Regions from separate parts of the Bacillus sp. UMB0893 genome, predicted to be linked through region 2. Evidence: riboswitches for the same ligand, from Rfam matches in the RefSeq annotation. Region 2 holds a riboswitch; the other holds the start of a gene.
What was found. Region 2 has a riboswitch for S-adenosylmethionine ahead of metK (methionine adenosyltransferase). Riboswitches for the same ligand answer to the same signal wherever they lie in the genome.
Positions count from the first base shown of each region.

Region 1: linked by a shared signal. The riboswitch ahead of CYJ36_RS14505 (alpha/beta hydrolase) and the one ahead of metK (methionine adenosyltransferase) in region 2 are both predicted to bind S-adenosylmethionine.

Region 1 is NZ_PKLB01000006.1:174,384-180,054, reverse strand. It holds gene CYJ36_RS14520 (ATP-binding protein) at 1-418, opposite strand, end outside; gene metG (methionine--tRNA ligase) at 611-2,317, opposite strand; T-box leader at 2,407-2,680, opposite strand; gene CYJ36_RS14510 (AAA family ATPase) at 2,728-3,462, opposite strand; gene CYJ36_RS14505 (alpha/beta hydrolase) at 3,505-4,281, opposite strand; SAM riboswitch class I at 4,353-4,461, opposite strand; gene CYJ36_RS14500 (DUF4395 domain-containing protein) at 5,323-5,671, shown strand, end outside.
Region 2 is NZ_PKLB01000002.1:51,969-57,639, forward strand. It holds gene CYJ36_RS05890 (alpha/beta hydrolase family protein) at 1-165, shown strand, start outside; gene CYJ36_RS05895 (DUF2584 domain-containing protein) at 227-469, shown strand; gene pckA (phosphoenolpyruvate carboxykinase (ATP)) at 802-2,391, opposite strand; SAM riboswitch class I at 2,699-2,837, shown strand; gene metK (methionine adenosyltransferase) at 3,027-4,229, shown strand; gene asnB (asparagine synthase (glutamine-hydrolyzing)) at 4,891-5,671, shown strand, end outside.

The sequences.
Region 1 (5,671 bases), on a different contig from region 2:
CTCTAAGAGACGGTCCGAGTGATCCGCTCGCTTTTGAAACATAAAACTCCCCTTTAAGAATGGCTCTATCGTTATCTCCTCCCGTCATTTTTTTCCCAATTTCTGACTTCATGGGATGTGAATAACGAATGCCATTTTTATTCCCTACTACAATGAACTCAGCGCCTGTTTGTTTCCTGATCTCTTCTGCTAAAGGCTGGATCGTTTCGGAAGGATTGTCAGATTGAAATGCATCGATAATGGTTGGCATGAGGGCGACGGTTTTTGATAACTCCAGTGCCATCCTTCCTTTATTTTCTTCGATTTGTTTGCTTTCCATATAGCTGAAAAAACCTGTCAGCAGCAGGATCAATAATAACCCCAATAAAAGAACCAGCCCGAGTATTTTAATCTGTAAAGACACTTTTATCGTCTTCAGGCAGCATTCCTCCTACTATTAAATCCTTTTTATCTTAATTTTCTAATCTATTGAACTTATTAAAGAAAGAATACAAGTAAATTCTGCATACGTCAAAGAACCTTGTATTGGTTGTTTTAATTGCTTTTAATTTTCAACAAGTGAGGGAATCTCAAAAAGACCGGGCAAACATTAGCCTGGTCTTCCTGAGATTTAAGAGCCCAATCTAGAAACTTCCTCTTCTATCCGGTTTATATCAATCCGTTCAAATAATGGTTTAACTTGGCTCAGCTCAATTACTGAATCAAGCGGAGTATAGGACCACTTATCAGCTTTCAAGCCCATTAATTCTTGAATTTCTCTGCTCGAAAATGGCAGAAATGGCTGCAGTAAAATAGATAAGTTTGCAATGGCGACAGTGCAGGTGAAGAGTGTATTTTCACAAGCAGCAGCGTTATCTTTAACAGAAATCCAAGGTTTTTGCTCATCAAAATATTTATTCATGCGGCGAATAAAAGAAAAGAGATGGTCGAGGGCTGCTTTAAATTGCCCGCTTTCGATTTGTTTGCCAATCGTTTGATAGAGCTGATTTATGTTGCTTTCTACTTCGCTGTCAAGAACCGCTGGCCTTACTATTGATGAAAAAGACTTTTCGATAAACTTAAATGTCCGATTTACTAGATTCCCATATGCGCCGAGCAGCTCACTGTTATGAGAGTGGATGAACTCACGCCAGGAAAAATCAGTATCTCTTTTTTCAGGAGCATTTACAGTTAAAAAATATCGTATGGAATCAGGATGATAGTTCTCCAATATTTGCGGTACCCAAACTGCCCAGTTCTGGCTTGTTGATAATTTTTTCTTTTCAATTGTGAGGTATTCGCTTGAGATGATATGATCTGGAAGATGCAAGCTGCCAATCCCCATCAAGATGCCAGGCCATATTATTGAGTGAAAGGGGATATTATCCTTACCATGAACATAATAGGCTTTCGTACCTTCACTCCAAAAAGGCTGCCAATCCTGCTGATTTTCCACTGACCATAACTTGCTTGCTGACAAGTAGCCTGAAACAGCTTCGATCCAAACGTAGATTTTTTTCTCCTCATAACCCTTTATAGGAACAGGTACGCCAATCGGAAGATCTCTTGAGGCAGCCCTGTCCTGCAGCCCTTCGGATAAATACCGCTTTGTCAGTTTGATGGCATTATCGCGCCACAGCTGTTTGTTTTCTGCCGATGTTGCATACTTTTCAAGTTTTTCCTGCAGAGCTGATAGTTCAAAGTAGTAATGTCTTGTCAATTTTAAAGCGGGCTCATGAGCGCAAAGCTTGCATGTTTTATTTATGAGATCTAGCGGATCGAGAATACTTGCACAAGCATCACACTGATCCCCTCTTGCATGAGCTGAACAATTCGGACAAGTTCCCTCTACAAACCGATCAGGCAAAAATTGTTTACAGTGACCGCAGTAAGCCTGGAGCGTTTCTTTTTCATAAAGAAAGCCATTATCTAAAAGGGTCATAAAGATTTCCTGCACAGCTTGATGGTGATGCTGGTGATCTGTACGAGTATAACAGTCATAGGTAAATCCAAGTTTTTGAAAAGAATCGGCAAATTCCTTATGATACCGGTCAGCAATGACTTGGGCCGGTACATTTTCCTGCCTTGCTCTGATTGAAATGGGCGTTCCATTGCAATCACTGCCTGAAACGTATAATACCTTTTCCCCTTTCAAACGATAATATCTTGCTAAAATATCACCGGGCAATAGACTTGCGATATGTCCGATATGCAGAGACCCATTTGCGTAAGGCCATGCTCCTCCAATAAAAATAGACATTTCATTATCCTCCTTTTGAACATAAGGTCTGTTTTTGCATAGATTTTTTTTATTCGTATATCGACTAAAGCCGTATATAGGAGGATTTCGTGCTTTTTTCTAATAAATTTTTATAATGAATCTTAGAAAAGAGCCAACAAAAAAACCTCGTCCATAGACTTAATAAGTCTAAGGACGAGGTTTGATTTCGCGGTACCACCTTAGTTTACAGATTACTCACATAACCTGTCTTCATTCGTACGGAACATGAGAAAATGTCGATACGCAGGCTGTTGTAACGTCAGCCACCACGTCACAGCCTACTGATGATGACAGTTGTCATGATGTTCGGTGTGAAGCTCAAAGGTCATTTTCTGTGAAGGATTTCTTGCTTCTTTTCAGCTCCCGAAGCTCTCTGGATAGACGTCCGACTCACATACTTTTCCTTATCAATGCTTTTCATGTTTTATATAGTTTATCCAAAAAGAGGAAAAATGTAAATAGTCAGATTATTCTTCTTTGAAAAGCTCCTTCAAAAATTTCTCGCGGTTTTCCAAAAAGTACTTCGTAATCTGATAATGATCCGTTTCAGTATAATTGATTTCTGCAATACGATCCTCATCGAAATTCAAGATACTTGCCCCAGGATATCCAAGCAAGATGGGGGAATGAGTGGCGATAATAAACTGTGTGTCGCCATCTTTTGTTAAGTCATGCAGGATGCGGAGCAAGGTCAGCTGCCTTGTTGGTGAAAGAGCGGCCTCTGGCTCATCCAATAAGTAGACGGCTTTTGTGCCGAAGCGATTTAGAAAAAGAGATAGAAATGATTCGCCATGTGATTGATGATGAAGGGATTTTCCACCATACGGTCCAAATACATCACCTGACCAGGGATCTTCATTCAGTTCCTCCAAATAAGATGCAAACTGGTAAAACGATTCTGCTCTCAGGAAAAAGCCATTCCTAACCTTAGGCATCCAGGCAAGCCTGATATACCTTCCCAGGTCCGATTGAGAGCTTCTCGTTTCGTAAAGATGGTGGCTGCCGCCCGCGGTATTAAAGCCGCATTGATAAGCAATCGCCTCCATCAAAGTGGATTTGCCCGAGCCATTTTCCCCGACGAAAAAGGTAACTGGACTTTTAATTTTGATCTCATCCAAATTGGAAATGGCAGGAATGGAAAATGGATATTCTTTAATTGAAGGTACTTCTTCTTTGATTAATCGAATTGATTTTAAGAACATTTTATCACCTGTTCTTAGTTTAACAGGAATTATAGCTGCAAGTCATCGGCTTACAGGAATTTCAATTTCCGGATGACAGCACATGCGAATATAATCTGCTGTTTGATTCGCAATAATCTCTTTATCGTAATCCATCGAAGCTACATGATAGGAATTTGTCAGACTGATGATTTGTTTCATTGGGGAAGAAACGGACTCAAAAAGAAAATCAGAGCTTTCCGGCGGAACGACATGATCTTCCTCAGATTTAAAAATAAGAATGGGACATTCTACATCGGCAATTTTTGATTTTGTGAATGTAATCAAGCCTAATAGCTTTTTAACAGCAGTGATAGGAACAGCTGAGTAAGTAATTTCTTCAATTCCCTCCGCTTTTATATCTGGTTTTCCTTCAGGTATGAAGCGCGGCTCTGTCTTATCCCGAAAAAACTCATATCCAGGTACGTCCAAGGCTGCATTAATCGTTATAACGCCGCTAATTTCCTTATGTTTGCCCGCTAATTGAACAGCAAGCGTTCCACCCATGGATTGACCGGCAATAAATACGTTCTTGCAGACTTTTTTCAGCTTTAAATAAGCCTTTTCCAGATCTTCAAACCAATCCAAATAACAGCAATTTTCAAGTTCTTCAGCATGTGTTCCGTGGCCCTTTAGCCTGGGAGCAAGGACAGTAAAACCTTTATCAGCAAGCAATTTGCCAAGTTCCCCGACACTTTGAGGCGTTCCGACAAATCCGTGGCACAGTAAAATTCCAATCTCATTGCCTTTATGAAAAAAACTTTCTGCACCAGGCAGAACAGGGAATATCGTTTTACTCATCTTTCGTTCCTCCAATTCAAGCAATTATAAAAGAAAACCCTCTCTTCCATTGGCAATAAAGAGAGGGTTTTTCTTTATCAACCAAAGCGCGATGCTTTGCTGGTGGGAGCACCTTTTCCGTTCTTACGGTGGTTGCTGTGAAGTCATGGAGCCAGATCTCTCGTTCACTCTTGATAATTTATTTAATTCTGATTGGTTTAGTTGGTTTTAATGATCTTATCACGAGCAGCTTTTAACTGTCAATAGATTATGTGAAAGCGGAAAGCCCGAGAATTTAGTACTTCAATTTGTCGTTTTGGATCAGTGAAAATGGAGAGCTGATTTAGTTAGCTCATCATCCAGAAGAAAGTGCACCAAAGTGGGTGTTTGGTGCACAAAGAGTGCTCTTCAACCATAAGAAAGTGCGTCAAACTGGAGATTGCCGCACAAAGTTAGCTCATCATCCAGAAGAAATTGCGCCAAACCGGAGTTTGCCGCAGAAAGTTAGCTCACCATCCAGAGGAAAGTGCACCAACCGTAGTTTGCCGCACAAAGTTAGCGCATCATCTAGAAGAAAGTGCGCCAAACCGGAGTTTGTCGCACAAAGTTAGCTCATCATCCAGAAGAAAGTGCGCCAAACAGGAGTTTGCCGCAGAAAGTTAGCTCACCATCCAGAGGAAAGTGCGTCAAACCGGAGTTTGCAGCACAAAGTTAGCTCATCATCCAAAAGAAAGTGCGCCAAACCGGAGTTTGCCGCAGAAAGTTAGCTCACCATCCAGAGGAAAGTGCGCCAAATGGAGTTTGTCGCACAAAGTTAGCTCATCATCCAGAAGAAAGTGCGTCAAACCGGAGTTTGCCGCACAAAGTTAGCTCCCCATCCAGAAGAAAATGCGCCAAACAGGGGTTTGCAGCAATTTAGTACCCTAATATGGCATTTTGTGGCCGAGGAGTACCTCATTCATGCATTTTTAGGGCAGTGAAATCGCCCCTGAAGCATTTATCTTCACAAATGACAAAAACAGGAGTAAGATACTTATATTCCAATCAGACAGGTGGGGTTTTATGAAAACAATTCCTAAACCTCTTGTATTAACAAATCAATGGTTTATTGTTTTATCCGTTGCGGCAACCTGGATATCAGGTTTGGGGTGGATTCTTCTTATCCCTCTTATTGCAGGCATTATGGGTCTTCTTTTTAAATTTAATCCGGTTATGAAAACGGCGAAATTGTTTTTGAAGAAGCCTATGTCAGAATATATTCCAGAGGATTTTGATCAGCAGCAGTTTAACCAGGCAATTGCAGTTATTTGCCTTAGTCTTGGATTCATTGGCTACGTTCTTAACTGGATGATCCTTGCATACATTTTTACAGCAATGGTCGCTCTCGCTGCATTCATCGCCATTTTAGGTT
Region 2 (5,671 bases):
GATCAGAATGTATCGGTTGAACATGCATACTTGCTTGAACAGAGGCTTCGTGATCTTGGGAAAAAAGTGGAGACAATGTATTTCAAGGAATACACGCATTATTTTCCGCCAGCAGTTAACCGAAACGTAGTCAAAGAGCTGACTGCCTGGATGAAAAAGCAATAAATGCAGGGAACAGTTGAGCTAAATATGGTAAACTATCCATATATGAAAAGGAGTGATTGAAATGGGTATGCCTTTAGAATTGAACACGATGATCGTGACCAAAGGGCGAGAGAAACGTTTAGAAGAAAACCTTTTTCAGCTCGTTAAAGACGGCTTTCGCATTTATCCGCTTGAGATCCCGATTGAAGTTAGAAAAACGAAAGAAGGAGACGTCAGCGGACAAGCTCTTATCAAAAAACTTGAGCTTGCTGAAGACAAAACGATCATAACGTATCAATTAATTGCTTTAAAATCTACGAATTAATTTAAGGGGTTTCCGGTGATGCTGGGAGCTCTTTTAAATATTTAACATGGAAAACGGAAGCTCAGTGCTCCCTGTGGAAAAGAACATTTCACCTGATAAGTCAAAAAACGTCTTTATAAAAAGGCTTTTTTCGCATTGAGTAAGGGATGGGAGCCTCCTCGGCTATGCCTGCGGGGTCTCCCATTCCCCTCTATTTCCCGCAGGAGTCAAGTGCCTTCCGCTACAATCCACTAAAGGTTTTAACCATTTTTTCTTAAAGCAAACAAACTTTACGAAAAGAGCCATATAAAAAAAGGCTATGCCAAAATGAATGGCATAGCAGCTTTTACGACTTATATAGATGGTCCGCCAAGTACTTCAATTTCTGTTGAAACATGATTGAACTTTTTGAAATTTTGTTTAAATTTCCCAGCCAGTTCTTTCGCTTTTTCATTGTAATCTTCGACGCTGTCCCATGTTTTAACTGGCTGCAGGACTTCGTCAGGAACACCTGGAACATGGAGCGGGATTTGCAAGCCGAAATTTTCATCTTTTACCGTTTCAACGTTGTCCAATTCACCTTCAAGTGCAGATTGAACCATTGCACGGGTATATTTTAATTTCATTCTTTCGCCAACACCGTATTCTCCGCCAGTCCAGCCAGTGTTTACTAAAAATACATTCGCCTGATGCTCATCGATTTTCTGCCCCAGCATCTCTGCGTAAACTGTAGCAGGAAGCGGTAGGAAAGGCGATCCGAAGCAAGTTGAGAACGTTGCCTGAGGTGATGTAATGCCGCGCTCTGTACCAGCAAGCTTGCTTGTGTACCCGCTAAGGAAGTGGTACATTGCCTGTTCTTTTGTCAATTTGCTGATTGGAGGCAGAACTCCGAAAGCGTCGGCTGTCAAAAAGACAATCGTATGCGGATGGCCTGCAATACTTGGCTGAACAATATTATCCATTGCCTCAAGCGGATAAGCTGCTCTAGTATTTTCAGTAAAGAATGTATCATCATAATCAGCCACTCTTGTTTCATCATCCAATACGACATTTTCAAGTACAGATCCGAATCTTATTGAATCAAAGATTTGCGGCTCTTTTTCGCGGGACAGGTTGATGCACTTGGCATAACAGCCTCCTTCGATATTAAAAACACCGGCATTAGACCATCCGTGCTCATCATCACCAATTAACTTGCGTTTTGGATCAGCCGATAGAGTTGTTTTGCCTGTACCAGACAGCCCGAAGAAGAGAGCTACGTCGCCTTCCTGGCCAACATTTGCAGAACAATGCATGGATAAAATTCCGCTTTCAGGAAGCAAGTAGTTCATGACAGAGAAAATTGATTTTTTCATTTCTCCTGCATATTCAGTTCCGCCGATTAAGATCGTTCTTTTTTCAAATGATATAATAATAAATGTCTCTGAATTTGTACCGTCAATTGCAGGATCTGCCTTGAAGTTTGGTGCAGAAACAATTGTAAATGGATCTGAATGCTGTATCAGTTCATCTTGGCTTTCTGGCTGAATGAATAGCTGCTGAGCAAAAAGATTGTGCCAGGCAAATTCATTTACTACTTGAATAGGAAGGCGATACTTCGTGTCAGCACCTGCAAATCCTTTGAAAACAAAGAGCTCATTGCGTTCTTTTAAGTATGAAATGACTTTTAAGTACAGTTTTTCAAATGAAGCTTCTGAGAAAGGCTGATTTACAGAACCCCACTCCATTTTGTCTTCTGTTGATTTTTCCTTTACAATAAACTTATCTTTAGGTGAACGTCCTGTGTAAGTACCTGTCGTTGCACGGACAGCACCCGTTGAAGTCAAGATTCCTTCATTGCGTTCTAATACTTTTTCAACAAGAAACGGGACTGATAAGTTATGAAATGCATTTTCCCCTTTGATTAAAAGATCTAGCTCATTCGTTATTTCTATAGAATTCATCCCATACCCATCCTTTACCTATATTTCTATTCTTTATTTTATTAATTAAGTAACTCTTCTCAATTAGTATAACACATTAAAATAAATAGTCTATACTATTTAACTTATTCTATGTAGAAATTGATGAAATGGAACAAGTAGCTAAATGTTTCTGATGAAAATGATACATATATAATAGGAAGTGTTTTTAATTCGTCATTTGGTGGAAACATACAAGAAGGGAAAAGAAAAATCGAATGCGAAAACCTTGTCATTTTTTGTTGACAGGTTGAGGAAATATACGATATTATATGACCTTGAACGGATTCTCTTATCCCGAGCTGGTGGAGGGACAGGCCCTATGAAACCCAGCAACCTGCTTTATTTATTAAAATTCTCGTAAGTCAGAATTTTTGCGAGCAAAGGTGCTAACCTGATGCAAGGCGAAAGCCCTTGATCGATAAGAGCGAAAGGCTACGATTTTAGTAAATAACCTTTCCTCGCGGGAAAGGATTTTTTATTTCTATAAATATTTTTTGCCTGAACGTACTCGTGGATTCTCCTAAAACATGCCAACTGAATTATTTTGCCGAATGGCCAAAATATGAAAGGGAATGAGTTCCGTATCTTTTAACCTTTTGAGGAGGAAAACTTTAATGACTAAACAACGTCGTCTGTTTACTTCAGAGTCTGTAACTGAAGGTCATCCTGATAAAATTTGTGACCAGATTTCTGACTCGATTTTAGATGCAATCTTAGAAAAAGATGCAAATGCCCGTGTTGCTTGTGAAACATCGGTTACTACAGGTCTTGTTCTAGTTGCTGGGGAAATAACAACTTCTACTTATGTAGACATTCCAAAAATCGTTCGTGAAACGGTTAAGGAGATTGGCTACACTCGTGCAAAATATGGTTTTGATGCAGAAACATGTGCAGTACTTACTTCGATTGATGAGCAGTCAGCAGATATCGCTATGGGTGTTGACCAGGCGCTTGAAGCACGCGAAGGAAAAATGACAGATGAGCAGATTGAAGCAATTGGTGCAGGTGACCAAGGATTGATGTTCGGATTTGCTAATAACGAGACAAAAGAATTAATGCCGCTTCCTATTTCACTTGCTCATAAGCTTTCCCGCCGTTTAACAGAAGTACGCAAAGAAGAGATTCTTCCGTATCTTCGTCCAGACGGTAAAACGCAAGTAACAGTTGAGTATGATGAAAATGACAAGCCGGTTCGAATTGATACAATTGTTATTTCAACTCAGCATCATCCTGAAATCTCTTTAGAGCAAATTCAGCGTAATGTGAAAGAGTATGTTATTAATCCAGTTGTACCAAAAGAGTTGATTGATGAAGAAACAAAATACTTCATCAACCCGACTGGCCGATTTGTTATCGGCGGACCACAAGGTGATGCAGGCTTAACTGGCCGTAAAATCATCGTTGATACGTACGGCGGATACGCTCGTCACGGCGGAGGGGCATTCTCAGGAAAAGATCCTACAAAAGTTGACCGTTCTGCAGCATATGCAGCACGTTATGTAGCTAAGAACATCGTTGCAGCAGGTTTAGCTGATAAATGTGAAGTTCAGCTTGCTTATGCAATTGGTGTTGCTCAGCCAGTATCGATCGCAATCGATACATTTGGAACTGGCCAAGTGAAGGAAGATGTTTTAGTTGATGTTGTTCGCGCTAACTTTGATCTTCGTCCAGCAGGAATCATTAACATGCTGAACTTGCGTCGTCCGATCTACAAACAAACAGCTGCTTACGGTCATTTTGGCCGTAACGATCTTGACCTTCCATGGGAAAGAACGGATAAAGCGGAAGCCCTTAAAGAGCAAGCTTTAAATCAATAATAGTATAAAAGATGAGACACTGCGAAAGCAGTTCTCGTCTTTTTTTTATGAAAATGATAACCCAAGGTCCTAGGATTCCAAAAATCTTTCAGTGAAGTACTAAAATACGAGGTGAAAAGATATTTGGTTTGCCAACCATCTTAGCATTCTCAGCCGAATTGTGCCCGGAACTCGGAAAAACAAAAACCAGGTGCATAATAGAAATAGAGCGGAATGGTACCATGGAACCAGATAAAGACGAAATCCAGGTACCCAATAGAGGAGAATGGTGCCCTAGAAATCGGAAAGAGCGAAATTCAGGTACCCAATAGAGCGGAATGGTACCCTGGAACCAGATAAAGATAAAATCCAGGTACCCATGGAGGAGAATGGTGCCCTAGAAATCGGAAAAAAGCGAAATCTAAGCCTCCAATTTAGCAGAATGGTACCCTGGAAATCGGAAAAAGCCGTTCAGTCCTTCAGGTATGGTCAGCAGGGCAAAGTCTTTCAGCCGCAGGGAAAACTACCCGTTATCAAGGTTGGTTTTTATTTTTTTTTAAAAGGAATTATGAGCACAAACACTTTATTTTATGAATTTATTGTTTTATTTTGTAAAAAATTGCAACAAAACCTTGCTTGAGTTCGTTTCACGTACGGATAGACTTTTTTGGAGGCGAATAAGATGTGCGGTTTTGTTGGAATTATTGATTATCGTAAACAGGCAAGTGATATAAATTTTGATACATTCATTGAGAAGGCAAGCAGTAAAATAGAACACAGAGGACCTGATGATAGCGGGAGATATGAAGATGATTATGTCATGCTTGCATTTAGACGGTTATCTATCATAGATGTTCAAGGTGGGCATCAGCCGCTTGCATATGGAATTAATCAGCGGTACCAGATTGTGTTCAATGGCGAGATCTATAACTATATTGAGCTAAGAGAACTGGTTTATTCTCATGGCCGTGATTTGAATACGGATACAGATACAGAAATCATTGTGGCGCTATACAGCATTTTTGGAACGGATATCCTTCAATTGCTCCGCGGAATGTTTTCATTTCTCATTTGGGACAGGGAAAAACATTTTCTTTTTGGTGCAAGAGATCATTTCGGAATCAAACCTTTGTATTACATAGAAAACAGAAAAATGAATATGTTTGCCTCTGAGCTTAAAAGCTTAACTGATTTCTACAGGCATCCAAACATTAATGATGAAGCGTTTCAGCATTATCTCTCTTTTCAATATGTGCCTGATCCGAGCACGATGCTGGAGCATATTCAAAAAGTGCCTCCAGGTTATTTCTTTACAAAAAAAACAGGTGAGAGTCTAGTGCTTGAAAGGTATTGGAAGCCTCAAATCAACCCTGCCCGTCAATTAAATGAAAACCAGCTGAAAGAAAAAATTCAAGAAACCTTAATAGATTCTGTCAAAGTCCATATGCGCAGTGATGTCCCAG